DNA from 3 places in the Streptomyces sp. NPDC047000 genome. Region 3 is predicted to be linked to each of the others. Evidence: riboswitches for the same ligand, from Rfam matches in the RefSeq annotation. Region 3 holds a riboswitch; each other region holds the start of a gene.
What was found. A riboswitch is a leader RNA that binds a small molecule or an ion and turns the genes downstream of it on or off. The one in region 3 is predicted to bind thiamine pyrophosphate.

Region 1 (10,377 bases), on a different contig from region 3:
GTCCCCCGACGACCCTGCCGTGGTGGCCCCTACGGCCCATGGCCGGGCCGGACGTGTGGCACGCAAGCTGGGAATTTCATCGGCCGACACCTTGTCGGCACGCGGTGAGCGGGCGGAGTGATCTTCTTCACCCGCGCACGGCCGCGCCCGGGACCGTGCGGGCCGGAGATCACGGCCCGCGAGCCGAGCGCGGGGCCCGGGTCGGGGCCGGTGCGGGACTCCCGGCCGGCCCCTTGCCTGCGGGGTACCGGGCGCCGTCCGGGCGTACCGGAAGCCGACCGGAGTCCCCGCCGCAAGACGGCCGGAAGCCGAGCGAGCCGGAAACCACCGGAGGCCGGCCGGGCCGGAAACCGAGCCGACCGGGAACCGACCGGGCCGGAAACCACCGCAGCCCGGCCGGGGCCCGGCCGGAGCCCCGGGCCGGGCCCGGACCTGCCGGCTAGAGCTCCCTGCGGAACGCCTCCGCCGCCTTCAGGAAGATGTCGTTCCCCTCGGCCTCACCGATGGTCACCCGCACGCCGTCGCCCGGGAACGGCCGTACGACGGCTCCCGCCTGCTCACAGGCCTGTGCGAACGCGACCGTGCGCTCCCCCAGCCGCAACCACACGAAGTTGGCCTGGCTCTCCGGAACGGTCCAGCCCTGGGCGGCGAGCGCCTCGGCCACCCGGGTGCGCTCGCACACCAACGAGCCGACCCGGCCGAGCAGCTCGTCCTCGGCGCGCAGCGAGGCGATCGCCGCCTCCTGGGCCAGTTGGCTCACCCCGAACGGCACCGCCGTCTTGCGCAGCGCCGCGGCCACCGGATCGTGCGCGATCGCGAATCCGACCCTGAGCCCGGCGAGGCCGTACGCCTTGGAGAAGGTCCGCAGCACGCACACGTTCGGCCGCTCGCGGTACAGCTCGACGCCGTCGGGCACCTCGGGGTCACGGATGAACTCCCGGTACGCCTCGTCCAGCACGACGAGCACATCGCCGGGAACCCGGTCCAGGAACCGCTCCAGCTCGGCCCGCCGGACCACCGTGCCGGTCGGGTTGTTGGGGTTGCAGACGAAGACCAGCCGGGTCCGCTCGGTGATCGCGTCGGCCATCGCGTCCAGGTCGTGCACATCACCCGGCGTCAGCGGCACCTGCACGGCGGTGGCGCCGGAGATCTGCGTGATGATCGGATAGGCCTCGAAGGACCGCCAGGCGTAGACGACCTCGTCGCCGGGGCCGCTGGTCGCCTGGACCAGTTGCTGGGCGACGCCGACCGAGCCGGTGCCGGTGGCGAGGTGGGAGAGCGGGACGGCGAAGCGTTCGGCGAGCTCGGCCGTCAGTCCGGTGCAGGCCATGTCGGGGTAACGGTTGAAAGAGGCCGCGGCCGCGGTGACGGTCTCCATCACGCCGGGCAGCGGGGGGTAGGGGTTCTCGTTGGAGGACAGCTTGTAGGCCACGGGGCCGCCCGCCGCGGCGGGCCTGCCCGGCTTGTAGGTGGGGATACCCTCCAGCTCGGCTCGTAGCTTGGGGCTCGTCTCGCTCACCGCAGTCCTCCTCGTGACCACCGGCGGCCCGTCAGCGCCGCCGGCTTCCCATACTTCTCACCTTATGAGCACGGGGCACCCCTGCGAACGGGGGCCGGCGACCTCGTTCAGCGACCCGCGCCACGGATCCCGGCATGGCTTTCCGGCCAGGAATCCGGACCTCTTCCGGCACGGGAGCAATCAGGGGCATCACCGGACGGAATCACACGAATCAGGGGCGCGTCGTACATATATCTACGCGCCGGTGGCTCACGCCGTGGCGCGCATCGCTCGTGCAGGTGAGTTGAGACCTCTTCGAAACATGAAGAACTTGGCAGGCCCATCCGCTCCGATGCCGCACGTACCACCATGGGATCGTGCAACTGGCTTGCTTTCCAAGGCCGTTGATATGTTTTGACCTTGCAGAAACGTGCCTGTCGATGCCTGCATATGCGTCCGCCCTACCCCACCGCAGGAGCCCTACTATCGGCACGCCATGACAGCAGCAGGGAAGCACCAGGTGAGCCGCGCGGAAACCTCACGCCGAGGCAACAGGCCGGGACGGGCGGGCATCAGGGACGTGGCCGCCGCCGCCGGAGTCTCCATCACGACCGTATCCGACGCCCTGAACGGCAAGGGCAGGCTCCCGGACGCCACCCGCCGCCACGTCCGCGAGGTCGCCGAACGGCTGGGCTACCGCCCGTCGGCCGCGGCCCGCACGCTCCGTACCGGCAAGTCCGGTCTCATCGGCCTGACCGTGACCACGTACGGGGATGAACCTTTCACCTTCACCGAGTTCGCGTACTTCGCCGAGATGGCGCGCGCCGCCACCTCGGCCGCGCTCGCCCGCGGCTACGCCCTGGTGATCCTGCCCGCGACCTCGCGCCACGACGTGTGGTCCAACGTCGCCCTGGACGGCACGGTCGTCATCGACCCCTCCGACCAGGACCCCGTGGTCAGCGAGCTGGTCCGGCAGGGCTTACCCGTCGTCTCCGACGGCCGCCCCGCCGGCGCGCTCCCGGTCACCGCCTGGGTCGACAACGACCACGAGGCCGCCGTCCTCGGCATCCTCGACCATCTGGCCGAGTCCGGTGCCCGCCGCATCGGCCTGCTCACGGGGACCAGCACCGACACCTACACCCATCTGTCGACCAGTGCCTATCTGCACTGGTGCGAACGCGTCGGCCAGGAGCCGGTGTACGAGGCCTACCCGGCGCACGACCCGTGTGCGGGCGCCGTCGCCGCCGACCGGCTGCTCGCCAGGCCCGACCGGCCCGACGCCGTCTACGGCCTGTTCGACCCCAACGGCACCGATCTCCTCGCCGCCGCCCGGCGCTACGGACTGCGCGTCCCGGAGGACCTGCTGCTCGTGTGCTGCAGCGAGTCCACCGTCTACGCCAACACCGAGCCGCCCGTCACCACCCTGTCCCTCAAGCCGCGCCGTATCGGCACCGCCGTGGTGCAACTGCTGATCGACGCCATCGAAGGGGCCGGGACCGACGATCCCGTCGAACAGGTGATACCGACCGAGCTGATCGTGCGCACGTCGTCCCAGCGGCGACCGCCACGCACGACGGTCAGCCCGCCGAGATCACCCGAGCAGGGGTGAACCAGGCCCTCACCGAGGGCCGAACCCCTGCCCAATCGGGGCGAAAACGGCTGTGAACCGGAGTCCGGTCCCGATTCACCACCCCTGGGTCATCACATGGCGCGATCCGCATTCCTATGATGGGCCCACGACACCGCGGGCCGCTGCGACCAGGCAGTCCGAGGAGGTGCAGATGCGGCGCGATGGTGGAGGGGTCTGATGACTCAGGGGGCCGGTCAGGGACCCGAGGTGGAGCGGACGGCGACGTTGCGCGACTTCCGGGTACCGGCATACGTCCACGAGACCGGAGCGTACGACCAGGAAGCGGCCCCCGGTGAGGCCGGCCGGCCGCTCCCCGAGCCGCCGGCGGAGTATCCGGAGGACTACACGCCGACGCAACGCGACCTGCCCGTCATCCACCGCGGTGACACGGTCCAGGTGACCGTCGACCCGGCGGCGCTCGCGGCAGCACGGCCCGCCGACGGTCCGGGCCCGCTCTACGTCGTCGGCGATGTGCACGGCTATCTCGACGAGCTGGTCGCCGCGCTCCGGGAACAGGGCCTCGTCGACGCCGAGGCCCGGTGGTGCGCGGACAACGCCCGCGTCTGGTTCCTCGGCGACTTCACCGACCGGGGCCCTGACGGCATCGGCGTCATCGACCTCGTGATGCGGCTGTCCGCGGAGGCCGCGGCCGCCGGCGGCTACTGCAAGGCCCTCATGGGCAACCACGAGCTGCTGCTGCTCGGCGCCAAACGGTTCGGCGACACCCCCGTCAACTCCGGCGCGGGCACCGCCACCTTCCAGGCCGCCTGGCTCCTCAACGGCGGCCAGAAGACCGACATGGACCGCCTCCAGGACCACCACCTCCAGTGGATGGCACGCCTGGACGCCATGGAACTGGAGGACGGCTATCTGCTGGTCCACTCCGACACCACCTCCTACCTCGACTACGGCGACTCGATCGAGGCCGTCAACGACACCATCCGCGAGACCCTCACCCGTAACGACGCGGACGAGGTCTGGGACCTCTTCCGCAAGTTCACCAAGCGCTTCTCCTTCCGCGACGAGGGCGGCGCCGACGCCGTGCGCTCCCTGCTCGATACGTACGGCGGCACCCGCATCGTTCACGGGCACAGCCCCATCCCCTATCTGCTCGGTGAAGTCGGTTCCGAGGACGGCGAGGAGGGAACGGGCCCGGTCGTCGAAGGACCACACGTGTACGCCGAGGGCCTCGCCATCGCGATGGACGGCGGGGTGACCATGGCCGGAAAACTGCTGGTCCAGCAACTGCCCACGGAGAACTGAGCGTTCACCGGGCGGGCGACCGCGGGCGGCGAGCCCGGGGACAGGGGGGCCGAATTCGGCAAACCCCCTGTCACCACGTGCCGTCGCCGCTCTACCATCGGAATATCCGTAGCAGGCTCCCCTCCGTTTCTGCCCGACGGCTCGTCAGCGTGCGAGCCCCAAGCCCTACGGAGCATCGGGGGATGCACATGAACAGCGTTCCGCAGCACCTGCTGAACGAGGACCGCGTCGAGTTCGAGCGGATCCTCGACGAGGCGCTGCGCTCCGCACCTCAGCACCCGGAACTGGCCGCTGTCACCCAGCGGCTGAACACGGAACAGCTGCGCACCGCGGCGCTCAACGCCTCCGCGCTCATAGCGGCGGCCGCGGCGACCGAGTACCAGCACTATGTGAAGGTCCGCGAGGAACTGCGCCACCCGGCGCCGTCCACCCCGTCGGCCGCCGACCTCACCGGCATCCTGGATCCGGACGGCGCGACGGGGCTCGCCACCACCATGGAGGGCGTCGCGGAGACGACCGGCGCGGGCGCCGTCGCCGTCGCCGCCGTCCTCACTCCCGTCCTCGCCGGAACCGCCGCGGCGATCTTCCTGCTCGTGGGTTACATCCTCAAGATGCTCGACCCGCAGCCGGCGTTCGCCCGGACCATGCTCACCACCGGATGGGTGTTCGGCGCCCTGACCGCGGCAGCGATCCTCGTCGCCGGTGCGGGACTGCTGCTCACGGCCGTGCGCAACCGCCCCGCCCTGGACGACGGACCGTACGGCGAACTGCCGGCGGACGTCGCCGAGGCCAGGGACGCCTGGCGGGAGGCCCTGCTCGAACGGGGCATACTGCCCTTCCTTCAGGAAGCCGTCACCGGGCCCGGCGCGACCGCCGCACCGCCCCGCCCGACCCCGCCGGCACCGACCAGCCGCATACCGCGCCTCGGCTACGACAGCCCCGGATTCAGCAGCCCGGACGACGGACCCTCCCCGGGCCACCGCCCGAGCTTCACGAGCCCGGACTTCACCAGCCCGGACGACGGACCCGCCCCCGGTCACCGCCCGAGCTTCACCAGCCCGGACTTCACCAGCCCGGACTTCGGGGGACCGGAGCACCAGCCCGAGTAGCCCTCGGCCCGCGGACCGAGCAGCCCTCGGCTTGTGTCTCCGGGAGCCGGCACACCGGCCGAACCGGCGCCGACGGCCACAGGGACCCCTCGCGAGGCAGGCCCCTTCTCCGGGGCGGGCCCGCGAGGTCAGTCCGTCACGGGCAGATAGACCCGGTTGCCCGCGGCCGCGAACTCCTCCGATTTCTTCGCCATGCCCTCCTCGATCTCCTCCCGAGTGCCGCCGTGTTCACGGCGGATGGTCTGGCTGATCTTCATGCTGCAGAACTTGGGCCCGCACATGGAGCAGAAATGGGCCGTCTTGGCCGGCTCCGCCGGCAGGGTCGCGTCGTGGAACTCCCGTGCCGTGTCCGGATCGACGGCCAGGTTGAACTGGTCCTCCCAGCGGAACTCGAAGCGGGCGTCCGACAACGCGTCGTCCCAGGTCTGCGCGTCCGGGTGCCCCTTGGCCAGGTCGGCCGCGTGCGCGGCGATCTTGTAGGTGATCACACCGGTCTTGACGTCGTCGCGGTCCGGCAGGCCCAGATGTTCCTTGGGTGTCACGTAGCAGAGCATCGCCGTACCCCACCAGGCGATCATCGCGGCACCGATGCCCGAGGTGATGTGGTCGTACCCGGGAGCGACGTCCGTCGTCAGCGGGCCGAGCGTATAGAACGGAGCTTCATCGCAGATCTCCTGCTGAAGGTCGATGTTCTCCTTGATCTTGTGCATCGGGACATGTCCCGGGCCCTCGATCATGGCCTGAACGTTGAAACGCCTGGCGATCCGGTTGAGTTCCCCGAGCGTGCGCAGTTCCGCGAACTGCGCCTCGTCGTTGGCATCGGCGATCGAGCCCGGTCGCAGACCGTCACCCAGCGAGTAGGTGACGTCGTAGGCGGCCAGGATCTCGCAGAGCTCCTCGAAGTGCTCGTACAGGAACGACTCCCTGTGGTGCGCCAGGCACCAGGCCGCCATGATCGAGCCGCCGCGCGAGACGATGCCGGTCTTCCGGTTCGCCGTCAGGGGGACGTACGCCAGCCGGACACCCGCGTGGACGGTCATGTAGTCCACGCCCTGCTCGGCCTGCTCCACGACGGTGTCCCGGTAGATCTCCCAGGTCAGCTCCTCCGCCCTCCCGTCGGTCTTCTCCAGCGCCTGGTAGAGCGGAACCGTGCCGATGGGCACGGGGGAGTTGCGCAGCACCCACTCACGCGTGGTGTGGATGTTGCGGCCGGTGGACAGGTCCATGACCGTATCGGCGCCCCAGCGGGTCGCCCAGGTCATCTTCTCGACCTCCTCCTCGATGGAGGACGTGACCGCGGAGTTGCCGATGTTCGCGTTGACCTTCACCAGGAACCGCTTGCCGATGATCATCGGCTCGCTCTCCGGATGGTTGACGTTGGCGGGCAGCACGGCCCGGCCGGCCGCGATCTCCTCACGGACCACCTCCGGAGAGACGTTCTCGCGCAGTGCCGCGAACTCCATCTCCGGCGTGATCACGCCCCGTCGCGCATGGGCGAGCTGGGTCACCGCCGTACCGTCCCGGCCGCGGCGCGGCTGCCGGGGCCGTCCCGGGAAGACCGCGTCGAGATTGCGCAGGCCGCCCCGCGGCGAGGTGTGCCGGATGCCGTCGTCCTCCGGGCGCACCGGCCTGCCCGGATACTCCTCGGTGTCACCGCGGGCGGTGATCCAGTTCTCCCTCAGCGGCGGCAGACCCCTGCGGACATCGGTACCGACGAGCGGATCGGTGTACGGGCCGGAGGTGTCGTACAGCGCGACCGACCGCCCGTCGGTGAGATGCACCTGACGGACCGGCACCCGCACATCGGGGCGCGAACCCTCGAGGTACGCCTTGTGCCAGCCGACGGACCCCGCGGCCTCCGGGGACCGCCCGTCCTGGACGGAGGCAGGCGTGCGCACGTCCTTGTTGGTCATGAGACCTACTCCCTACGCCGGCATTACCCGGTAACAGGTTCGGCGGTCGGCGCAGCGGTTCACCGTCGTCCGGTGTTTCCCGGTGAAACAGCACTCGTTCCACGTGAAACATCGCGAAGACGGAGGTCAGCGCCCTCTCAGCCCGGTGCTCCGAGCTCCCGCGTGTGCAAAGGTGCCTCCACGCTAGCGGCACATGTGACGCGCTGAACAGTGGGCGCCCGCCGTTCTTGCGATGATCTGGCGGTGACCTCGACGCACCAGCCCCCACACCCGCCGCCGCCCGGGCCGCACGCCGGTGACGGACCCGGTCCCCCGCCGGACCTCCGAGGCGGCCACGGGCACAGCCACAGCCATGGCCCGGCGGCGCCCGTCTCCAAGCGGCTGCGCAAGGTCATCGCGGCGGTCCTGATCCCGTTCACCGTGGCGGTCGTCGCGGGACTCGTCGTGCTGTGGCCCGGTGACGCCCCCGCGCACAAACGCACCGGTGTCGGCTTCGACCGGCAGTCGCACCAGGCGACGGTCACCGAGGTCGTGGGCGTGAGCTGCAAGTCCGTGAACGCCTCGGGCTCGGTGCCGACAGGCGACACCGCCGGCACCGGGAACACCGCCGGGGCGGAGAAGGAGGGCGGCACCTGCAAGAAGGCGACGATCCGGGTCGACACCGGAAGCGACAAGGGCAGGACCTTCACGGAGATCGTGCAGCCCGACCAGTCGCGGCAACTGCACCAGGGCGAGAAGGTCGTGGTCGCCTACGAACCCTCGGCGCCGAAAGACCTGCAGTACTCGGTCGCCGATGTGAACCGCAGACTGCCCGTGGGACTGCTCGCCGCCGTCTTCGCACTCGCCGTGGTCGTGGTGGGCCGGATGCGCGGTGTCATGGCGCTGGTCGCACTGGCCGTCAGCTTCCTGGTGCTGACCCTCTTCATCCTCCCGGCGATCCTGGAGGGCTCGGATCCGCTGGTCGTAGCGGTGGTCGGGGCGAGCGCCATCATGCTCATCGCCCTCTACCTGTGCCACGGTCTGTCGGCCCGTACCTCGGTGGCGGTGCTCGGCACCCTCGTCTCCCTGACCCTGATCGGCGTCCTGGGCTCCCAGTTCATCGGCTGGGCCGCACTGACCGGCAACACGGACGACAACACCGGTCTGATCCACGGTCTGTATCCGTCGATCGACATGAGCGGTCTGCTGCTCGCCGGTGTCATCATCGGCTCGCTCGGCGTCCTGGACGACGTCACGGTCACCCAGACGTCCGCCGTGTGGGAGCTGCACGAGGCGAATCCGTCGATGGGCCGGCGGGCGCTGTACCGCGCCGGTATCCGCATCGGCCGCGACCACATCGCCTCCGTGGTCAACACCCTCGTCCTCGCCTACGCGGGCGCGGCGCTCCCCCTGCTGCTGCTGTTCTCGATAGCGCAGAGCAGCGTGGGCACGGTGGCCAACAGCGAACTCGTCGCCGAGGAGATCGTCCGGACGCTGGTCGGCTCGATCGGGCTCGTCGCATCGGTGCCGGTCACCACGGCACTCGCCGCCCTGGTGGTCGCCGCCGACCGCCCCGGCCCGCAGCAGGCTCCCGCGGATCCGGCGCAGGCTCCCGCACGCGGGGGACGGGGACGGCGCCGCAAGCGCTGAGAACGCCTCAAGGGCGCTTCTGAGGCCCTTGGAGGACCGGGACGGGGACGGCGCCTGAAGAAGCGTTACGGCACCGCCCTGGGCCTCACCGGCCGCCCTCAGCCCGCGTTCTGTTCCTCGGTCAGGATCCTGTCCAGCACGTCGTCGAGACGGTCGTCGAGGTCGGCCCCGGCACCCTCCTGGCCGATCGGCACCAGCCGGTCGGTCCGGTCCAGAAAAGCCACCAGGGGCGCCGCCCCGGAGCGGAACAGGGCCTGTTCGCCGCCCACCTGAAGCCGGATCAGCACCTCGCCGGCCGACTCCCCGTCCGCGGGCGCGATGCGCACATCGCCGTCGCCGGTCGGTGCGCCGATTCCGTCGACCATCAGCTCCCGGGCGAACGTCCAGGTCACCGGGGCGTCGCCGGGCAGATGAAAGGTCAGCCGCACGGCGTAGGGATCACAGGTCTCGTAGCGCAACTCCACCGGGATCCGGAACGAGAGCTCCTCGGAGACGAGGAAACTCATCATGACTTCTGCCTGTACGGACTCGCCCATCGCCTACCCCGCATATGACACCGACTGGCCGGGAATGATCCCCCACACATTGTGGGCATCTTGCTCACCGTAGGCATCAGATCACAAGGAGTAAGTTTTCAGATACTGATAAAGAGGGCGCGCGAACCCATCAGCCGCTCCAGTTCCGCCTGTAGCCAGCGGGCCGCGGGCAGCAGCCGTTCCGCCTGGTCAGAGGGCAGGGAGATGGCCATACTGGCCGCCGCGCCGCCGATCGTGATGGGGATCGCGGCACACACCGTGCCCAGGGCGTATTCCTGGCGCTCGACCACCGGTTCGGCCCGCCGGGCCCGCTCCAGACGGCGTAGCAGGGTGTCACTGTCACGCACCGTGTACGGAGTGAGAGGGCGCACGGGGTGGCGCTCGAGGTGGTCACGGCGTGCGTCGTCGTCCAGCTGGGCCAGCAGACACTGACCGATGGCGTGCGCGTGCGCCGTCTCGCGCAGGTCGGCCCACTCCTCGACAGCCGGGTTCCCTGGAGTGTCGGCGACGCCCAGGATGTCGATCTCGCCGTCGCGATAGACCGCGTAGTACACAGGTGCGCCGATCGAATCACGCCACCGGCCGAGTGTGTCGGCGATCGTGCCGCGACGTTTCTGCTCGGCGGCGCCGATGCCGAGCCGCTCCACAGCGGCACCGAGATGGAACCGCCCTCCGTCGCGCCGCAGATAGCCCTCGTGCACCAGGGTGCGCAGCAGGTGGTACGCGGTGGGGAGGGCGAGCCCGGTCTCCCGGGCGAGTTGCTTGGCGGGCGCTCCGCGCTCGTGCCCGGCGACGGCTT
Region 2 (10,377 bases), on a different contig from region 3:
GGGGGCGGTGACATGAACTCCGCCCCCGCCGTCCACCCGTAGGTCAGCGACGGGTCGGCGGCACCGGACACCCCGGAGCGCGGATCCCCTGATCTTCGATCTTCCAGACCTCGAGAAAGACTCAAGACTCATGGCGAACTACACCGCCGCCGACGTCAAGAAGCTCCGCGAGCTCACCGGCGCCGGCATGATGGACTGCAAGAAGGCGCTCGACGAGGCCGAGGGCAACGTCGAGAAGGCCGTAGAGGCGCTGCGCATCAAGGGCCAGAAGGGCGTCGCCAAGCGTGAGGGCCGCTCCGCCGAGAACGGCGCCGTGGTCTCCATCATCGCCGACGACAACTCCTCCGGTGTCCTGGTCGAGCTGAAGTGCGAGACGGACTTCGTCGCCAAGGGCGACAAGTTCCAGGCCGTGGCCCGCGCCATCGCCGAGCACGTCGCCAAGACCGCCCCGGCCGACATCGAGGCGCTGCTCGCCTCCGAGATCGAGTCCGGCAAGACCGTGCAGGCGTACGTCGACGAGGCCAACGCCAACCTCGGCGAGAAGATCGTCCTGGACCGCTTCGCGGCCTTCGCCGACGGTTTCGTGACCGCGTACATGCACCGCACGATGCCCGACCTGCCCCCGCAGATCGGTGTCCTCGTGGAGCTCGACAAGCCGAACGCCGACGTCGCCAAGGGCATCGCCCAGCACATCGCCGCCTTCGCGCCGAAGTACCTCTCCAAGGAGGACGTGCCGGCCGACGTCGTCGAGTCCGAGCGCCGTATCGCCGAGGAGACCACCCGCGCCGAGGGCAAGCCCGAGGCCGCGCTCCCCAAGATCGTCGAAGGCCGTCTCAACGGGTTCTTCAAGGACGCGACGCTGCTCGGTCAGCCGTACGCGCTCGACAACAAGAAGTCCGTCCAGAAGGTCCTGGACGAGGCCGGTGTCACCCTGAAGCGCTTCTCGCGCATCAAGGTCGGCATCTGAGTCCGTACCGCGAGCGGCGCGCCGTCCCGATAGGGTCGGAAGCAGCCGTCCGGGTACGCCGTCACATGCGTGACGGACGACAGCAGATCTGACGAGGAGGCCATTGCCGAGCACGGGCAGCGAGAAGCGACCCACCGGCAATGGCCTTCTTTGTATGTGCACGACGTAGCAGAGGCGGGATCCCGATGACCACCACCAAGGCCCAGAAGAGTGACGACGGCAAAGTACGCGGCCGGTTTCTGCTGAAGCTGTCCGGCGAGGCCTTCTCCGGCGGCGGGGGTCTGGGTGTCGATCCCGACGTGGTGCACGCCATCGCCCGCGAGATCGCGGCGGTCGTCCGTGACGGCGCGCAGATCTCGGTCGTCATCGGCGGCGGCAACTTCTTCCGCGGTGCCGAGCTCCAGCAGCGCGGCATGGACCGGGCCCGTTCGGACTACATGGGCATGCTCGGCACGGTCATGAACTGCCTCGCCCTCCAGGACTTCCTGGAGAAGGAGGGCATCCAGTCCCGGGTGCAGACCGCCATCACCATGGGCCAGGTGGCCGAGCCGTACATCCCGCTGCGTGCCGTGCGTCACATGGAGAAGGGCCGTGTGGTGATCTTCGGCGCCGGTATGGGCATGCCGTACTTCTCCACCGACACCACGGCCGCCCAGCGTGCCCTGGAGATCGACGCCGAGGCGCTGCTGATGGGCAAGAACGGCGTGGACGGGGTCTACGACTCCGACCCCAAGACCAACCCGGACGCCGTCAAGTTCGACGCCCTCGGCTATGGCGAGGTCATCACGCGCGACCTCAAGGTCGCCGACGCCACGGCCATCACGCTGTGCCGCGACAACAGGCTGCCGATCGTCGTGTTCGAGATGCTGACGGCCGGGAATATCGCACGGGCCGTCAAGGGTGAGAAGATCGGCACGCTCGTGGGTGACCAGGGCAGCCGGGACTGACCGGTCGGCCACGGACCGTGGCCGTGGGATGGACAATGTCCTGGCGGTCGGGAACCGTGCAGGAAGCAGACGCGACGCAGCCGGCCGCCGCCCCCACCGGGGAACGCAGCCGGGCCTCACTCAAGACACGCAGGAGCAAGTGGTGATCGAAGAGACCCTCCTCGAGGCCGAGGAGAAGATGGAGAAGGCCGTCGTGGTCGCCAAGGAGGACTTCGCCGCGATCCGCACCGGCCGTGCGCACCCGGCGATGTTCAACAAGATCGTGGCCGACTACTACGGCGCGCCGACCCCGATCAACCAGCTGGCCTCGTTCTCCGTGCCCGAGCCGCGCATGGCCGTGGTGACCCCGTTCGACAAGACCGCGCTGCGCAACATCGAACAGGCGATCCGCGACTCCGACCTGGGCGTCAACCCGAGCAACGACGGCAATATCATCCGGGTGGTGTTCCCCGAGCTCACCGAGGAGCGCCGCCGCGACTACATCAAGGTCGCCAAGCACAAGGCGGAGGACGCCCGCGTCTCCATCCGCTCGGTGCGCCGCAAGGCCAAGGACGCGATCGACAAGCTGATCAAGGACGGCGAGGTCGGCGAGGACGAGGGCCGCCGCGCGGAGAAGGAGCTCGACGACCTCACGGCGAAGTACGTCGCCCAGGTGGACGAGCTCCTCAAGCACAAGGAATCGGAACTCCTCGAAGTCTGATGAGCGACTCTTCCTGGCGGGCGGCGCCACAGGCCGGATACTGGGGGCCGTCCGCGCAAGGACCGGTCCCGGGCACCGCGCACGGGCCGGTCCCGGGGGCCGTCCCGGCGGCTCCCGCGTACGATGCGCCTGAGGCGCAGCAGACCCGCCCCATGCCCGTCGTACCCAGCGTGTCCGGCGTACCCGCGTTCGGCGGGGGCCAGGACGACGGACGGGCGGCCGCTCGGCCGAGCGGCCGCCCGTTCCGAGCCGAGCAGAATCCGGAGCCCATGCACGACGCCCCGCAGCCGGCGCCCGCACCGCAGAAGAAGAGCGCGGGCCGCAACCTCGGCGCGGCCATAGGCGTCGGTGTCGGCCTCGGTGTCGTGATCGTGGCGTCCCTGTTCGTGGTGAAGGCCGTCTTCGTCGGCGTGGTCGCCGTCGCCGTCGTGGTGGGCCTGTGGGAGCTGACCAGCCGGCTGCGGGAGCGCAAGGAGATCAGGGCGCCCCTGATACCCCTCGCGGCGGGCGGCGCCGCGATGGTCGTCGCCGGCTATGTGCGCGGGGCGCAGGGCGCCTGGGTGGCGATGGCGTTCACCGCGCTCGCGGTCCTGGTCTGGCGGATGGCGCAGCCGCCGGAGGGCTATCTCAAGGATGTGACGGCGGGCGTCTTCGCGGCGTTCTACGTCCCCTTCCTGGCCACGTTCGTCGCGATGATGCTCAAGGCGGACGACGGCGCGTGGCGGGTGCTGGTTTTCCTGCTGCTGACCGTGGTCAGCGACACCGGTGCGTACGCCGTCGGCTGGCGCTTCGGCACGCACAAGCTCGCCCCGCGGATCAGTCCCGGCAAGACCCGTGAGGGCCTGTTCGGCGCCGTGGCGTTCTCGATGGCGGTGGGCGCGCTGTGCATGCAGTTCCTCATCGACGACGGCGCCTGGTGGCAGGGACTGCTGCTGGGGCTCGCGGTCGCGGTCAGCGCCACGCTGGGTGACCTCGGCGAGTCGATGATCAAGCGGGACCTGGGCATCAAGGACATGGGCACCCTGCTGCCGGGCCACGGCGGCATCATGGACCGGCTGGACTCGCTGCTGCCGACCGCGCCGGTGGTGTGGCTGCTGCTGGTGGCCTTCGTCGGTTCCTCCTGAGGTTCCCGCCGCCGTCACGCGCTTGCCCGCCCCGGGGGATGGCCCGAGGGGCGGGCGAGTGGGACGATGCGGGAGTAAGCCCTCAAAAGGGAGCATTCCGAGAGGAGGGCGTCATGTCCGCCTTCCACGACGAGCTCGACCTGGACCGCCGTCCCGAGGACGTCTGGTCCTACGTCATCGACCCCGGCCGGCTGCCGGAGTGGCAGGCCAGCGCCGTCTCGGCGAAGAAGCTCGACGACCGACCCTTCGGCGTGGGCTCCAGGGTCCGGGTCGTCCGGTACGTGGGCCGCCGCGAGATCCCGATGACCATGGAGTGCATCGAGTACGAGCCGGGCCACGCCTGGACGATGCGCGGTGTCGACGGCCCGGTCCGGGGCGTGTTCCACGGCGAGGTCGCACCGCTCGACGACGGCCGCCGTACGCACATGACGATGGACCTCGACTTCGAGGCCCACGGCATCGGCAGGGTCCTCGTCCCGCTGCTGGTCCGCTCCCAGGTCCGCCGGGAGATGCCCCGCAACGAACAACTCCTCAGGGACCACCTGGAACACACCACGGCATAGCCGCCGGCGCTGTCCGGCACGTGGACCCCCGGACCCTGCCCCGGCCGGGGACCGGGACCCGCCGCCGGGCCCCCAGCCGGCCCCGGTCCGGGACCCGGTGTCGGACGTGTCGGCGGGCGGGTTGTGGGGGCGGGAACGGGGTGGCGCGGGGCTGTCCGGGTGCGGGAAGGGGCACCGGAATCGATCTGCGACACTGGTAGCACCATGCCCAAGCCCGGAGAAGTCACCCTCATCGTCCCCCGTGGCGCGCGCCCGCCGCGGCATCTCGCCGACCTCACGCCCGCCGAACGCAAGGACGCGGTCGCCCAGGCCGGCGAGAAGCCGTTCCGCGCCAAGCAGCTCGCGCAGCACTACTTCGCCCGCTACGCGCACGACCCGGCGGAGTGGACCGACATCCCCGCCGCGAGCCGTGACAAGCTGCGCGAGGCGCTGTTCCCGGACCTGATGACGGTCGTGCGGCATGTGTCCACCGACCAGGGCACCACCCGCAAGACGCTGTGGCGGCTGTTCGACGGCACCCTCGTGGAGTCGGTGCTGATGCGCTACCCGGACCGGGTGACCATGTGCATCAGCTCGCAGGCCGGCTGCGGGATGAACTGCCCGTTCTGCGCGACCGGGCAGGCGGGCCTCGACCGCAACCTGTCCGCCGCCGAGATCGTGCACCAGATCGTCGACGGCATGCGCGCCCTGCGCGACGGCGAGGTGCCCGGAGGCCCGGCGCGGCTGAGCAACATCGTCTTCATGGGCATGGGCGAGCCGCTGGTCAACTACAACCGGGTGGTGCGGGCCATCCGCGCGCTCACCGACCCCGCCCCGGACGGTCTCGGCCTCTCGCAGCGCGGCATCACCGTCTCGACCGTCGGGCTGGTGCCCGCGATCCGCCGGTTCGCCGGCGAGGGCTTCAAGTGCCGCCTCGCGATCTCCCTGCACGCCCCCGACGACGAGCTGCGCAACACGCTCGTCCCGCTGAACACGCACTACTCGGTGCGTGAGGTGCTCGACGCCGGGTGGGAGTACGTCGAGAAGTCCGGCCGCCGGCTGTCCATCGAGTACGCCCTGATCCGGGACATCAACGACCAGGCATGGCGTGGTGACCGGCTCGGCCGTCTCCTCAAGGGCAAGCCGGTGCACGTCAACCTGATCCCGCTCAACCCGACGCCCGGCTCGAAGTGGACCGCGTCGCGGCCCGAGGACGAGAAGGCGTTCGTGGCGGCGATCGCGGCGCACGGGGTGCCGGTCACCGTCCGGGACACCCGCGGCCAGGAGATCGACGGGGCCTGCGGTCAGCTCGCGGCCACCGAGCGGTAACCTTGGGCCGTCGGCACAAGCCCGTGCCGGCAGGATCACATCTTCATATTCCGACAGGGGAGCGCCACAGCGCTGAGAGTGCGGCAACCGGTCCGCAGACCCTCTGAACCTCGCCCAGGTCATTCTGGGTAGGAAGTTCGGTCATCACTCGAGCTGTTGCGCCCTGCCCGGGCACCGGCGGAACCCTCCGCGGGTGCCCGGGCAGGGCCGCGTCTCTTCCTGGTCACCCCCAGGAGGAATCCAGTGCAGTACAAGACGTTCGTCGCCGCCGCGACCGGGTTCGGCCTCGTGGCACTGGCCACGCTGTCCGCGTGCGCGTCGTCCGACACCAAGAGCTCCTCCGGCTCCGGGTCCAAGACCGTGACCCTCGTCAGCCACGACTCGTGGGCCGTCTCCAAGAGCGTCCTCAAGGACTTCGAGAAGCAGTCCGGATACACGGTCAGGGTCCTGGAGAGCGGCGACGCCGGGCAGGCCGTCAACAAGGCGATCCTGACCAAGGACAACCCGCAGGGCGACGTCCTCTTCGGTGTCGACAACACCCTGCTCTCCCGCGCCCTCGGCAACGGCCTCTTCCAGCCCTACCGGGCCAAGGGCCTCGCCTCGGTGGGCGCCGCCTACCAGCTCGATGGGGGCAGGCACCGCGTCACACCCGTCGACTACGGCGACATCTGCGTCAACTACGACAAGGCGTACTTCAGCAAGCACGGGCTGACCCCGCCGCAGTCCTTCGACGACCTCGTCAAGCCGCAGTACAAGAACCTCCTGGTCACCGAGAACGCCGCCACCTCCTCGCCCGGCCTCGGCTTCCTGCTCGCCACCGCCGCCCGGTACGGCGACGGGAACTGGAGCGGCTACTGGAAGAAGCTCAAGGCCAACGGCGTGAAGGTGGTCGACGGCTGGGACCAGGCCTACAACGAGGAGTTCTCCGGCTCGGCGGGCGGCAGGAAGGCCGAGGCGGACCGGCCGCTCGTCGTGTCGTACGCCTCGTCGCCGCCCGCCGAGGTCGTCTTCGCCGACCCGCGGCCCACGACCGCGCCGACCGGGGTGTCGTACGGCACCTGTTTCCGGCAGATCGAGTTCGCCGGGCTGCTGAGCAACGCGAAGAACACCCGGGGCGGCAAGGCGTTCATCGACTTCCTGCTCTCCAGGGAGTTCCAGCAGGACATGCCGCTCAACATGTTCGTGTACCCGGTCGTCCGGGGTGCCTCGGTGCCCGCCGAGTTCACGAAGTACGGTCCGGCCGCCAAGGCCCCCGAGACCATGGCACCCGGCACGATCGCCGCCAACCGCGATGAGTGGGTCAAGCAGTGGACGTCCCTCGTCCTGAAGTAGCCCCCCGGGCCGGCCGCGCGGACCGGCGGACGCGGCGGCCATGGGCGGCGGGCGCGACGCGGCTGGGGCTGATGGCCCTGCCCGTCGCGTTCTTCGGCGTGTTCTTCGCCTACCCCGTCGCCGCGATCGTCGCCCGCGGCCTGCGCGTCGACGGGGTCTGGCGGCTCGGCCGGATCCCGGACGTCGTCGCCGACCCCGGGATCCGGCACGTCCTGTGGTTCACGCTCTGGCAGGCCCTCGCGTCCACCGCGCTCACGCTGCTGGTCGCGCTGCCCGCCGCGTACGTCTTCGCCCGTCTGGACTTCCCGGGCAAGCAGGTGCTGCGGGCCGTGGTCACCGTGCCGTTCGTGCTGCCGACGGTCGTCGTCGGTACGGCGTTCCTCGCGCTCGTCGGCCGCGGCGGACCGCTCGACCAGCTGTGGGGCGTACGCCTGGACACCACCGTGTGGGCGATCCTGCTCGCCCACGTCTTCTTCAACTACGCCGTGATCGTGCGCACCGTGGGCGGACTCTGGGCGCAGCTCGACCCTCGGCAGGAGGAGGCGGCGCGGATGCTCGGCGCCTCACCGTTCACCGCGTGGCGCAGGGTCACGCTGCCCGCGCTCGCCCCGGCGGTGGCCGCCGCCGCGCTGATCGTCTTCCTGTTCACCTTCACCTCCTTCGGCGTCGTCCAGATCCTCGGCGGGCCCACGTTCTCGACCCTGGAGGTCGAGATCTACCGGCAGACCTCCGAGATCTTCGACCTGTCCACGGCCGCCGTCCTCACCCTCGTCCAGTTCGCGGCGGTCGGCGCGATCCTCGCCGTGCACGCGTGGACGGTGCGGCGGCGGGAGAGCGCGCTCAGGCTGGTGGACGCGTCGGTCACCGCGCGCAGGCCGCGCGGCGCCGGGCAGCGGGCGCTGCTCGGCGGGGTCCTCGTCACCGTCGCCGTCCTGCTGGTGCTGCCGCTCGCCGTGCTGGTGCAGCGGTCCCTGGGCGCACCGGGCCTGGGCTACTACCGGGCGCTCACCCGTGACGACGGCGGGACCTTCCTGGTCGCGCCGATCACGGCGATCGGCACGTCGTTGCAGTACGCCCTCGCCGCCACCGGCATCGCCGTACTGGTCGGCGGCCTGGCCGCGGCGGCCCTCGCCCGGCGCGACGCCGGACGGCTGGTGCGCGGGTTCGACGCGCTGCTGATGCTGCCCCTCGGCGTCTCCGCGGTCACCGTCGGTTTCGGTTTCCTCATCGCGCTCGACGAGCCGCCGCTGGATCTGCGTTCCTCGTGGATCCTGGTGCCGCTCGCGCAGGCGCTGGTGGGGGTGCCGTTCGTGGTGCGGACCATGCTGCCGGTGCTGCGCGCGGTGGACACCCGGCTGCGGGAGGCGGCGGCGGTGCTCGGCGCGTCGCCGTGGCGGGTGTGGCGGGAGGTCGATCTGCCGCTGGTGCGGCGGGCGCTGCTGGTCGCGGCCGGCTTCGCGTTCGCCGTGTCGCTGGGCGAGTTCGGCGCGACGGTGTTCATCGCGCGGCCCGACCGGCCGACTCTCCCGGTGGCCGTGGCCCGGCTGATCGGACGGCCCGGTGATCTCAACTACGGCCAGGCCATGGCCCTCTCGACGATTCTGATGGTGGTGTGCGCGGTGGCGCTGCTGGTGCTGGAGCGGCTGCGGACGGACCGGACGGGGGAGTTCTGATGCTGCTGGGTCTGGAAGGTGCGACCGTACGGTTCGGCGGGCGGCCGGTGCTGGACGCCGTGGACCTGTCGGTCGCCGAGCACCAGGTGGTGTGCGTGCTCGGGCCCAGCGGCAGCGGCAAGTCCACGCTGCTGCGGGCGGTGGCCGGGCTTCAGCCGCTGGATGCCGGGCGGGTGCTGCTCGACGGACGCGACCAGTCGGGTGTGCCCGCGCACCGGCGCGGGGTCGGGCTGATGTTCCAGGACCACCAGCTGTTCCCGCAGCGCGACGTGGGCGGCAACGTGGCGTTCGGGCTGCGGATGCACCGCGCCGCGCGCGGCGAACAGCGCGAGCGGGTCGCGGAGTTGCTGGACATGGTGGGGTTGCCCGGCGCCGCCCGGCGGGCCGTGGCCGCGCTGTCCGGCGGTGAGCAGCAGCGGGTCGCGCTGGCCCGCGCCCTCGCGCCCCGGCCCCGGCTGCTGATGCTGGACGAGCCGCTGGGCCAGCTCGACCGCTCGCTCAGGGACCGGCTGGTCGTGGAACTGCGGGAACTGTTCGGCCGGTTGGGCACCACCGTGCTGGCGGTGACGCACGATCAGGGTGAGGCGTTCGCGCTCGCCGACCGGGTCGTGGTGATGCGGGACGGACGGATCGCCCAGTCCGGTACGCCCCTGGAGGTGTGGCAGCACCCGGCGGACGAGTTCGTGGCCCGCTTCCTGGGCTTCGACAACGTGGTGACGGCGACCGTCGCCGGTACGATCGCCCTCACGCCGTGGGGGAAGGTCCCGGTGCCCGAGGACGCTCTACAGGGCACCCGCACCCTGCTGGTGCGGCCCGCGGGGGTACGGCTGCTGCCGGCCGGCGAGGGCCTGCGCTGCACGGTGACCGCCCGCACCTTCAAGGGCACCCATGTCGCGGTCCGGCTGCGTCCCGGGGACGGCGGCCCGCCGCTGGAGGCGGCCTGCGCGCTGCGGGAGGCACCGGAGCCCGGCGCCGCGGTGGGTGTGGAGTTCGACGCGGCCGAGGTAGCCGTGCTCGGCTGACCCCGTCACGCCGGCCCCGACGCGCGTGCGGCCCGCCCCCACCGGGGACGGGCCGCACACGACGCGTACCGCGGCGGATCAGCTGCCGCTGTCCGCGGAGCCGCCGGTGCCGCGACGGCGCAGGCCGAGGAACACGGCGCCGCCGCCGACGACGACCAGGGCGGCCGCGATGCCGGCGATCAGACCGGTGTTGGAGTTCGCACCGGTCTCGGCGAGGTTGGAGTCGCCGACCGCCGGGGAGGGCGCGTTGTCCACGGTGCCCGCGGGCGCGGTGCTCGAGCTGCCGGAGGCGGACGGCGCCGGGGTGCCGGAGGCGGCCGGGGCCGAGGCGGAGTCCGACGGCGACGGGGAGTCGTCCGACGGAGCCGGGGTCGGGGTCGGGGTGTCCTCGGCCGCGCAGGCCTTGGACGGGGTGGTCAGGTTCGGCGAGATGTCCTTGTCGACGATGCTGCCGGCCTTGACGTGGACGCGGTAGACGGCGTTGGGCTGCCAGTCCTCCTCGAAGGTGACGGTGACACCCTCACGGGTGCCCTTGACCTCCGTGGGCTTGCCGACCTGCCGGGCGTCGGCGCCGTTGTTCTCCAGGAACACGGTGACGACGGCGGGGGTGCCGGAGCCGTCCTTGTCGGTGACGGTGATGACACCCTGGGAGCCGTTGCAGGTGGCTTCGGCGGAGAACTCGCTGATGTCGCAGGCGAGCGCGCTTCCGGCGGCGCTGAGCGCGAGCGCGGCCGAACCGGC
Region 3 (10,377 bases):
GCCCAGCCCGGCGCCGGGCCGGGCGTTCCGTCCGGCGTCCGGTTCGGCGTTCCGCTCCCCGCCCGGCTCCGTGATCCGCCCGGCGGCGGAACCGTCCGCCGAGAACCTCGACGCCGCGAACGGCCGGGCCTCCGGCGGAAGTTCCCCGGTGACCAGGGCATGCGCGAGCGCGTCCCCGGTGACCGGTGTCAGCAGCACGCCGTTGCGGTGGTGACCGGTGGCCAGCAGCAGACCGGGCAGCGCGGTCGGACCGAGCAGCGGCGCGTTGTCGGGGGTGCCGGGACGCAGCCCGGCCCGGGTCTCGGTCAGCGGCAACTCGGTGATTCCGGGCACGAGTTCATGCGCGTCGCGGAGCAACTCGTAGACCCCGCCCGCCGTCACGGTGGTGTCCCAGCCGAGGTCCTCGCTGGTCGCGCCGATCACCAGCTCGCCGTTCTCCCGGGGCACCAGGTACACCTGGCCGCCGCGCACCACCGCTCGCACGGTACGGCTCAGGAAGGGCGCGTACCGGGGCGGCACGGTCAGTCGCACCACCTGGCCCTTCACCGGCCGTACGGGCGGCACCACGGCCCCGGGCACCCCGGCGAGCCGCCCGCTGCGGCTGCCGGCGGCCAGCACCACCCGGTCCGCGCCCAGTTCACCGCCGTCCGCAGTGACCACGCCGGTGGCCCGGTCCCCGGTGACCCGCAGCCGCTCCGCCCACACCCGGTGGAAGACCACCCCGGCCCGCTCGCACGCGGCCAGCAGTGCCGTGGACAGCCGCCGCGGGTCGATCTGGTGGTCCCCGTCCACCCGCAGCCCGCCGCGCACCCCCGGCGCGAGCATCGGTTCCAGCCGCCGGCACTCCCGCCCGGACAGCCACTCCGTATCGAGCCCCGACTGCCGCTGCAACAGGTGCAGTTCGCGCAGCTGGGCGCGGTCGTCGGCGTCCAGGGCGACGGCCAGGGTGCCCGAGCGGCGGTAGCCGAGGCCGTGGCCGGTGAGTTCGGTCAGCTCGGCCGCGAAGTCCGGGTAGCGGCGCGCCGACTCCAGGTTCAGGGCGAGCAACGTCTGCTCCCCGGTGTGCAGTTCGGTGACCGGCGCCAGCATCCCGGCGGCCACCCGGGCGGCCCCGCCGCCGGGTGCCGGGTCCACCACGGCGGTGCCGAGCCCGCGTTGCGCGGCCCGCCAGGCCGTGACCAGGCCGATGATCCCGCCCCCGATGACGAGGACGTCCGACGTACATGAAGCGTGCGATGCGTGTGAGCGTGACGGCATGGGCGTCCAGCCCCTCCCTTCGCCGGCATGACCCGGATCAGGTTCGTACGGTCGGAGGCCGCCAGCCTCCCTCTCAGCCCGGTGCGTCCGGGCTCCCGCGAGTGCTTGTACGGTGGCCACCCTAGACCCTGCCGCCCGGACTGTCCCCGACCCCGGTGAAGGAGCCTCCCGCATGCCCCGTTCGCTCGACGGCCTCGTCCTCGCCCCGGTGGCGGACCAGGCCCCCGGCCAGGTGGGCACCCGTACCCGCTTCACCTACCACGAGCGGGACGGCGTGGTCTGGGCCGACTACACGGGCGGTGACGTGGTGCGCGGCCATCTGCTCGGCACCCGGGACGGCGACCGGCTGGACTTCCGGTACGTGCAGCTCGGGCGGGACGGAACCACCTCCTCGGGGCACTGTGTGTCCGAGGTCGCCGAGCTGCCCGACGGGCGGATCCGGCTGGCCGAGACCTGGGAGTGGGAGTCCCGGGAGGGCCACGGCACGAGCGTCGTCGAGGAAGTGGCGCGGGAACCCGCCTGACCCCGGCCGGGCATGTGCAGGACGTCACTGTCCGCAGCGGCCGACGGGCGCATCGTCATGGCTAAGGTGATCGTGTGAGCGTGCGGAGACAGGACGAGCGGACAGCCGGGCGGCCGGACGAGCGGCCGGACGGACCGACGGACTCACCTGCGGCGGAGGAGCCCGGCACGGGCGCCCGCCCGACGGGGCACGGCACGCCACCGGAGCGGCGCGTGGTCGTCGTCGGCGCGGGCATGGCCGGGGTGCAGACCGCGGTCGCACTGCGCGAACAGGGTTTCACCGGCACCGTGACGCTGATCGGCGCGGAACCCCACCGGCCCTACGACCGCCCCCCGCTCTCCAAGGCCGTGCTGCTCGGCAAGGCCGAGGACCCCGCCTTCGACATCGACTTCGACGCGCTCGGCATCGAACTGCGCCTCGGCCGCACGGCCCTGGGCGTCCGGCCCGCCGACCGCGAACTGGACACCGACGCGGGCCCGGTGCCCTACGACGTCCTCGTGCTCGCCACCGGCGCCGAACCGATTCGCCTCCCGGGCACGGACACCGTGCCCGGCGTGCATCTGCTGCGCACCCTGGACGACGCCGGGCGGCTGCGGCCGGTACTGGCGGCGCAGCGCGACGTGGTCGTCGTCGGCGCGGGCTGGATCGGCGCCGAGTTCGCCACGGCCGCCCGCGAGGCCGGCTGCGCGGTGACCGTCGTCGAGGCGGCCGACCGCCCGCTGGCCGGTGCGCTGCCCGCCGAGGTGGCCGCGCCGATGGCCGCCTGGTACGCCGACAGCGGGGCCGTGCTGCGCACCGGCGCGCGGGTGGCGGCCGTCGAGCCCGGCGCGGTCGTCCTGGACGACGGCACCCGGCTGCCCGCCGCGGCCGTCGTCGTCGGCATCGGCGCCCGCCCCGCCACCGGCTGGCTCGCGGACTCCGGCATCGCCCTCGGCGCGCACCGCGAGGTCCTCGCCGACGACCACCTGCGCACCTCCGTGCCCGACGTGTACGCGGTCGGCGACTGCGCCTCCTTCCCCTCCGCGCGCTACGGCGAGCGGCTCGTCGTCCACCACTGGGACAACGCCCTCCAGGGGCCGCGCACGGTCGCCGCGGACATCGTCGGCGAGGACCCGGCGGCCTACGACCCGGTGCCGTACTTCTGGTCCGAGCAGTTCGGCCGGTTCGTGCAGTACGCCGGACACCACGCGGCGGCCGACGGCACGGTGTGGCGCGGCGACCCGGACGGTCCCGCCTGGTCGGTCTGCTGGCTGCGGCAGGGCCGGCTGGTCGCCCTGCTCGCCGTCGGACGCCCGCGGGACCTCGCCCAGGGACGCCGACTGATCGAGGCGGGCCGCCGGATGGACCCGGAGGTCCTCGCCGACCCGTCCCGCCCGCTGAAGACCGCGACCCTCGCGTAGCGCCTCGCGCGGCGTCGTGCGAGGGGTCTCGCGGGGTGCGGCCGGGCGCGCGGTGGCCGGCCGTGCTACCCCGGCCGGACCGGCCCGGCTTCCGGCTGTCAGCGGCAGATGGCAATCTGGTGACTGTGACCGAGATTGACACGAAGACCGATGCTCTCGTCCCCGCCTGGCTCACCGTGCCCGACATCGCCGAACAGCTCGGCGTCGACGTGCTGCGCGTCCGGCAGCTGGTCAAGGAGGGCCAGCTCATCGCCGTACGCCGAGGTGAGAACCGCGCCCTGCACGTCCCCGCCGCCTTCATCGACGGCGACAAGATCGTCAAGGGTCTCACCGGAACCCTGACGCTGCTGAGGGACGACGGCTTCACGGACGAAGAGATGATCGAGTGGCTCTTCACCCCCGACCCCAGCCTGCCCGGCACCCCCGCGCAGGCACTCAGCGAGAACCGCGGCACGGAGGTGAAGCGCCGCGCCCAGGCGCTGGCCGTCTGACCCGCCGCCGGCGGCGGGTCGTCCCCCGCCCGTGACGGCCCGCCCCCGCCGCAGCGGCCCACGCCGCGCCGGCCGGTGCGGTGCGGTTCCGCCGTGGCGAGGCGTGCCGGGCCGTCCCGGCCCGTGCAAGCCGCGGTGGGACGGTCCGGCAGGCCCCGGGAGCGGGCCGCGCCGTGGCAGGGCGGCCGGTGCCCCGCCACCGGTACGACGCGCCTGCCGTCGTACGGCGGTCCGGGGCTGCCCTGGCCCGTGACCGCCGCCGAGGCCCGGCAGGTCCCCGGCACGTCCGCGCCGTGCCGGGAGGCAGGCCCGCGCCGCCCAGCGCACGGCGGACGACGCCTCCCCGCGCAGGACGGGCGCCCCGGCGGACCACAGGGCCGCCCGGTTCCACCGGCACGGCCCGCACCCGGCATCATCCGCACCAGACACCGCACCACCCGACACGGGGGACCCGCTCATGACCGCCAGCGCACGTACGCGGCTCGCCGACGCCCGGCTCTACCTCTGCACGGACGCCCGCCGCCGCCAGGGGGATCTCGCCGGGTTCCTGGACGCGGTCCTGGCCGGTGGCGTGGACATCGTGCAACTGCGCGACAAGGGCATGGAGGCGGCCGAGGAGCTGGACCGGCTGGAGGTCTTCGCCGACGCCTGCGCCCGGCACGGCAAGCTGCTCGCGGTCAACGACCGCGCCGACGTCGCCCACGCCGCCCGTTCCGCCGTGCTGCACCTCGGCCAGGGGGACCTGCCCGTCCCGGCGGCCCGCGCGATCCTCGGCCCGGACGTCCTGATCGGCCGCTCCACGCACAGCGAGGCGGAGGCCGCCGCGGCCGCCGCGCAGGACGGCGTGGACTACTTCTGCACCGGCCCCTGCTGGCCCACCCCCACCAAGCCGGGCCGTCCGGCGCCCGGCCTCGGCCTGGTCCGCCGCACGGCGGCGCTCGGCACCGCGCGCCCCTGGTTCGCCATCGGCGGCATCGGCCTCGGCAACCTCGACCAGGTGCTGGAGGCGGGCGCCCGCCGGGTCGTCGTCGTCCGGGCGATCACGGAGGCGGACGACCCGGGCGCGGCGGCGGCCGAGTTCGCGAAGCGGCTCCGTACGGCCTGAGCCCGCGACAGGCCCGCCCGGCTGTGTCCGGCCCTGTCCAAGGCGTGGACAACAAGGCGACAAAAAGGTCAAATCCTCAGTGTGCGGTTGGGTGACCCGCGACGCCTGGCTAACCTGCCGGTATGGCCCTCGGAACCCCCTCCACCAGGACTGATCGCGCACGCGTCGTGCGTGACATGCTCGCCGCCGGCAAGACGACGTACTCCTTCGAGTTCTACGCGCCGAAGACCCCCAAGGGTGAGCGGAACCTGTGGGACGCGCTGCGCAGGGTCGAGGCGGTGGCCCCGGACTTCGTCTCCGTGACCTACGGCGCCGGCGGTTCCACCCGGGCGACCACGGTCAAGGAGACCCAGCAGATCGTGGCCGACACCACGCTCACCCCGGTCGCCCATCTCACCGCCGTCGACCACTCCGTCGCCGAACTGCGCAACATCATCGGCCAGTACGCCGACGCCGGGATCCGCAACATGCTCGCGGTGCGCGGCGACCCGCCCGGCGACCCCATGGGCGCGTGGGTGCCGCACCCCGAGGGGCTGACCTACGCGGCCGAACTCGTCCGGCTCATCAAGGAGTCCGGCGACTTCTGCGTCGGCGTCGCCGCCTTCCCGGAACTGCACCCGCGATCCGCCGACGAGCAGTCCGACATCCGGCACTTCGTCGACAAATGCCGGGCGGGGGCCGACTACGCGATCACGCAGATGTTCTTCCGGCCCGAGTCCTATCTCCGGCTGCGTGACCAAGTCGACGCCGCCGGCTGCACGACCCCGGTGATCCCCGAGATCCTGCCCGTGACCAGCATCAAGATGCTGGAGCGGCTGCCGCAGCTCAGCAACGCGGCGTTCCCCGCGGACCTCCGGGAACGCATCCTCACAGCGAAGGACGATCCCGCCGCTGTACGCTCCATCGGTATCGAGTTCGCCACGGAGTTCTGCGCGCGGCTGCTGGCCGAGGGAGTGCCCGGACTGCACTTCATCACGCTGAACAACTCCACGGCGACCCTGGAAATCTACGAGAACCTGGGTCTGCACCACCCACCGCAGGCCTGGACCGGCCGCACGGGCGTACGCCACACTGCGTAGCGGCCACTGGGAGAGGGGCGTACATGGGCTGGACGGTCCTCTATATCGCGTTCGGCATCGTCGCGCTGTGGTTGCTCGGCGAGGTGCTGCTGCAGTACAAGGCGCGGCTGCGCTGGCGGCTGCTCGCCTTCGCCGGCTTCCTCGGCGTGGTCGTCGGTGTGCTGATGGCCTCGGTCGTCGTGATCGGGATCGGTGCCGCCGCGTTCGCCGTCGGCCAGACCTACGTCACCCTGTCGTTCCGGCGCGGCTTCGTCGCGGGCTGGGCGGTCAAGCGGCCCGAGGACGAGGCCGGGGACGGACCGGCCGGCGGCTTTGGTGCCGTTCCCGGCGTCGGCAGCAAGCGCCGCCGCGGCAAGAAGGACCGCCAGGAGGCCGTCCTGGAGGTCTCCGACCTGGAACCCGAGGAGAGCGGCTACGCCGAGGAGGCCGCCGCCTACCGCCGTGACGGCCTGGCGTACGGCCAGGAGGACGACGACCGCGACGACGTCTTCGCCCCCGGCCGTCCCCCCGCGCCCACGGCCGCCGAGGCGACCGCCGTTTATGAACCGCAGCCCATCCCGGACGACACCGGCAACTACGGCGTGTACGGCGACTCGGGAGCCGCCGGCTATCCGGGCGCGGCGCAGTCCGGGCAGCAGCCCGCCTCCCCGGACCAGGACTACGCCGCCGCGGCCCAGGGCACCGGCCAGAACTACGGCTACGACTACTCGGGATACGGCCAGCAGCAGTACGGCTACGACGCGAACGGCCAGCAGCAGTACGCCGGTTACTCCGACCCCTACGGCAACGGCGGCCAGGCGTACGACCCTTCCGGTGCCTCCTACGACGCGTACGGCCAGCAGCAGTACGGGCAGCAGCAGGGCTACGGCCAGGACCAGTACGGGACTTCCGGCACCGGTGGCAACGCCGAGACCCCGGCCGGCGGCGTCTGGGTCCCGCAGCAGCGCAACGACGAGTCCTACGGCGGCGCGCTCCCGCCCGAGCAGCCGTACCCCTACCAGCAGACCGGCGACGGCCAGCAGCAGACCGGCGGCTACGACGACCAGCAGTACCGCTTCTGATCACTGCGAGCCGCGGAACCCCGGTCCCTCCACGATCAGTCCGGCCACCAGCGCGCCCGACATCCCGGCATGGGCCAGCCCGCCGCCGGGATGGGACCAGCCGCCGACCGCGAACAGCCCCGGTACCGCCGTGCTGTTGGCCGGATGCAGCACCCCTCCGGGCGCGGCCAGCGAGGGCGGCGGCACCGCACCGCCCGCCGCCCCGGTCTCCCGCTCGGTGTGCACCGGTGTGCGCACCTCACGCCACAGCGTCCGCTCCCGCAGCCCCGGCACCGCCCGCTCGGCGGCGGCGGCCATCCGGTCCGCGAAGGCGTCCGCCGCGCCCGGCGCCGTCCAGTCGTGGTCGCGCCCCGACGGCACCGTCGCCGTCAGCACCACGGACTCGTGCGCCGCGTCGGGACGCAGCGCCGGGTCGTCGGGGCGGTCGATCCGCACCGTGAGGTGCCCGGACGCCGGCTCCCGCCCGGACAGGCCCGGTCCGCCGGCCGCGTCCGGCGAGTGCACCACCGTGCGGTGCGCCGCACCCGGCTCCCGTGCGCCGCGCAGCGCGAGGCACACCACGACCCGGCCCGGCCACCGTTCCTCGGGCTCCGGGGGCGGGCCCTCCGCGCCGTGGAGCTCACGGCCGGGCAGCAGTCCCCGCAGCCGCCACGGGCCGCCGCCGACGACCGTGTCGGCCTCGGCGACGGTGCCGTCACCCAGTTCGACCCCGGCCGCCCGGCCGTCCTTCTCCAGCACCCCCGTGACCTCGGCACCGAAGACGAACTCGACCCTCCGCGCCAGGCACCGCTCGTACACCGCGCGCGCCAGCTCCCGCATGCCGCCGCGCACGCACCAGACACCGAAGGCGTGCTCCATGTACGGCAGTACGGCCGCGCTCGCCGGGGCCGTGGCCGGGTCGACGCCGTAGGCCAGCGCACAGCTGTCCAGCAGGGCCGCGAGGCGCGGGTCACGCAGCTCCCAGGCGCCGATCTCGGCGAGGGTGGCGGCCCGCCGGGTGCGCAGCAGCCGCTTGTGCGGCACCGCGGGGTAGGGCTCACGCTCGGCCAGTACGGCCCAGCCGGGCCACAGCGGCTCCTCCAGGAGCGGTCTGCGGGTGCGGTCCCACGCCTCGCGGGCCCGTACCAGGAAGTCGCCCCAGCGCTTGCCCGCGCCGTCCCCCAGCGCCTCGTCGAGCGCCGCGACCACACCCGCGCGCGAGGCGTTCGGCAACGCCACCTCCGTACCGTCCGCGAACAGATGCCGTGCCGCGGGGTCCACCTGGACCAGCTCGACGCACTCCTCCAGCGGCTGCTTCCCGGTCTTGACGAAGAGGTCGCGGTAGACGGCGGGCAGGGTCAGCAGCCCGGGGCCGGTGTCGAAGGCGAAACCGTCCCGCTCCAGCCGGCGCACCGCGCCGCCGTAGGTCTCCGTGCGCTCGTACACCACCACCCGGTGCCCCGCGACGGCCAGCCGGGCAGCAGCCGCCATCGCGCCCGTACCGGCGCCGATCACCGCGATCCGTCCCATGCCCGCGACTGTATCGGGCCCCACCGGCGCTCCGGCCCGTGAGCCCCGCCGGACCACCGGACCACCGGACCACCGGACCACCGGACCACCGGTCCGGCGGGGCCGGAGAAGCGGCGGCATGTCGTGGGGGCGCGTACGGGGACCTGAGTACCTGTACCCAGACGCGGAGATGAGTACCCGCACGGATGGGCCGCGACCTGCGGGAACGGGAGAGTGGAGACACGGAGGGGGCGCGGTTCCGTACCGCCGGCACGGGGCGGCGGAACGGAGCCGCGCCCCTGCTCCGCTCCGGGCGACGGCCCGGGGACGGTACGGGGGACGCCACGGGGGTGCGGGAAGGCGCCGGTGCGGCGGACGGCCCGCGGGGGACGCGGCCGCCGTCGGACCGGCGCCTTCGTGCCGCCGCCGGGGCGACGGCGGACCGGGACATCCGCCCGGCGGGCGCCCTACGGCGCGCAGCGGCCGCCGACGCGGCCCTGGAGCAGCAGGGACAGGGACGCGTGGACGTCGTCCAGGGTCCGCTCCGGCTGGAAGGCCTGCCAGTCGAGGGCCGCCACCAGCACCATGCCGACCAGGGCGGCGGCCGTCAGGGCCACGTCGATCTCCTCGCTCAGTTCGCCGTTCGCGACGCCCTCGCGCAGGACGTCCTCGATGACCGCGACGGCCTGCTGACGCACCACCATCAGCGTGGACTGCCAGGCGCGGTTGGTGCGCCACAGCTCGGCGACGTACAGCTGGGTGAACGACGGGTAGCGGGCGATGAAGCCGAGCCCCGCGCGGATCATCGCGTCCAGGGCGTCCACCCGGCTGCCGCCCTCGCGGGCCGTCCGCTCGGCGGCCTCCCGCAGCGACGCCGTGAGCAGTCCCACGCCGTGCCGCAGCAGCTCCTCGAAGAGGACGGACTTGCTCGCGAAGTTGTAGTAGACGGTGCCCTTCGCGACCCCGGCCCGCTCGGCGATCTCGTCCACGGTGGTCGCGGAGAAACCCTGCTCGGCGATGAGGGTGACGGCCGCCTCGTAGAGCTTCTGCCGGGTGGCCTCGCGGCGCGTGGTGCCCCCGGTCCTGGCGCTGCTGCTTTCCATGGCCCCGATTCTCACAGGAACGGCTCCTTCGGTGGGCGTGGAAGAGGGAGGTTGGGGAGAGCTGGGGGAGGGGCGACGGTGGAGCAGGTGGGGAGGGAGGGCAGGGCCGGTGAGGGGCGGCCGGTGCCCCGGCTGCCGCCCCTCACCGGCCGGTCACAGGGTCAGCTCCGGGTGCAGCCGGCGCACCGTCCACACCTGCTGGCGCCGGGCGGACACGGTCGTCAGCACCAGGCAGCCCACCAGGAAGGCGGTCAGCACCGCGCAGGCGTGCCACACCGGCTGCAGACCGCCGCCCGAGATCAGCCTGCGCAGCGACTCGATGACGTACGTCATCGGCAGGAAGGGGTGGATCGCGGTGAAGAAGCCGGGACTGGTCTGGATGGGGTACGTGCCGCCCGCCGCCGTCAGCTGGAGCATCAGCAGCGCCAGGACGAAGACCCGGCCGGCCACGCCGAAGAGCGCGTTCAGCCACTGCACGATCGCCGCGAAGGAGACCGCCGTCAGGGCCAGGAAGGCGATCGTCCCCGCCGCCCGCGCCATCTGGAGGCCGATCGCCCAGTGCAGCACCGTCATCAGCGCCAGCATCTGGATCACGCCGACCGACGCCACCGGCAGCCAGCCCGCCAGCGCGATCCGCCGCGCGGAGGCGCCCGCGGCGAGGGCACGGCGGTTCATCGGCGGGATCAGCATGTACGCCACCATCGCGCCCACCCACAGGGACAGCGGGATGAAGAACGGGGCGAAACCGGTGCCGTAGTTGGGCGCCTCGTGGATGTTCTTCGTGGCGAGCTGCACCGGGTCCGACATCACCTGGCTGCGCAGATCGCGGTCGCTCTTGTCGTAGTCGGGGATCTGGGACGCGCCGTCGTG

Region 1: it holds a riboswitch for thiamine pyrophosphate, as region 3 does, so the genes downstream of both, thiC (phosphomethylpyrimidine synthase ThiC) here and thiO (glycine oxidase ThiO) in region 3, are expected to answer to the same signal.
Region 2: it holds a riboswitch for thiamine pyrophosphate, as region 3 does, so the genes downstream of both, ABZ862_RS16925 (thiamine ABC transporter substrate-binding protein) here and thiO (glycine oxidase ThiO) in region 3, are expected to answer to the same signal.

The regions. Positions count from the first base shown of each region.
Region 1 is NZ_JBEYWE010000016.1:41,204-51,580, reverse strand. It holds gene hisC (histidinol-phosphate transaminase) at 440-1,519, opposite strand; gene ABZ862_RS23895 (LacI family DNA-binding transcriptional regulator) at 1,995-3,107, shown strand; gene ABZ862_RS23890 (metallophosphoesterase) at 3,306-4,391, shown strand; gene ABZ862_RS23885 (hypothetical protein) at 4,574-5,500, shown strand; gene thiC (phosphomethylpyrimidine synthase ThiC) at 5,629-7,413, opposite strand; TPP riboswitch at 7,406-7,585, opposite strand; gene ABZ862_RS23875 (YibE/F family protein) at 7,657-9,042, shown strand; gene ABZ862_RS23870 (SsgA family sporulation/cell division regulator) at 9,141-9,578, opposite strand; gene ABZ862_RS23865 (helix-turn-helix domain-containing protein) at 9,677-10,377, opposite strand, start outside.
Region 2 is NZ_JBEYWE010000009.1:109,306-119,682, reverse strand. It holds gene tsf (translation elongation factor Ts) at 131-967, shown strand; gene pyrH (UMP kinase) at 1,153-1,914, shown strand; gene frr (ribosome recycling factor) at 2,057-2,614, shown strand; gene ABZ862_RS16940 (phosphatidate cytidylyltransferase) at 2,614-3,738, shown strand; gene ABZ862_RS16935 (SRPBCC family protein) at 3,852-4,301, shown strand; gene rlmN (23S rRNA (adenine(2503)-C(2))-methyltransferase RlmN) at 4,506-5,609, shown strand; TPP riboswitch at 5,655-5,762, shown strand; gene ABZ862_RS16925 (thiamine ABC transporter substrate-binding protein) at 5,853-6,941, shown strand; gene ABZ862_RS16920 (iron ABC transporter permease) at 7,013-8,614, shown strand; gene ABZ862_RS16915 (ABC transporter ATP-binding protein) at 8,614-9,636, shown strand; gene ABZ862_RS16910 (LAETG motif-containing sortase-dependent surface protein) at 9,715-10,377, opposite strand, start outside.
Region 3 is NZ_JBEYWE010000004.1:73,559-83,935, forward strand. It holds gene thiO (glycine oxidase ThiO) at 1-1,257, opposite strand, end outside; TPP riboswitch at 1,255-1,366, opposite strand; gene ABZ862_RS09110 (hypothetical protein) at 1,430-1,780, shown strand; gene ABZ862_RS09115 (FAD-dependent oxidoreductase) at 2,014-3,180, shown strand; gene ABZ862_RS09120 (Rv2175c family DNA-binding protein) at 3,306-3,671, shown strand; gene thiE (thiamine phosphate synthase) at 4,129-4,776, shown strand; gene metF (methylenetetrahydrofolate reductase [NAD(P)H]) at 4,899-5,855, shown strand; gene ABZ862_RS09135 (hypothetical protein) at 5,879-6,916, shown strand; gene ABZ862_RS09140 (NAD(P)/FAD-dependent oxidoreductase) at 6,917-8,425, opposite strand; gene ABZ862_RS09145 (TetR/AcrR family transcriptional regulator) at 8,872-9,507, opposite strand; gene ABZ862_RS09150 (YhgE/Pip domain-containing protein) at 9,661-10,377, opposite strand, start outside.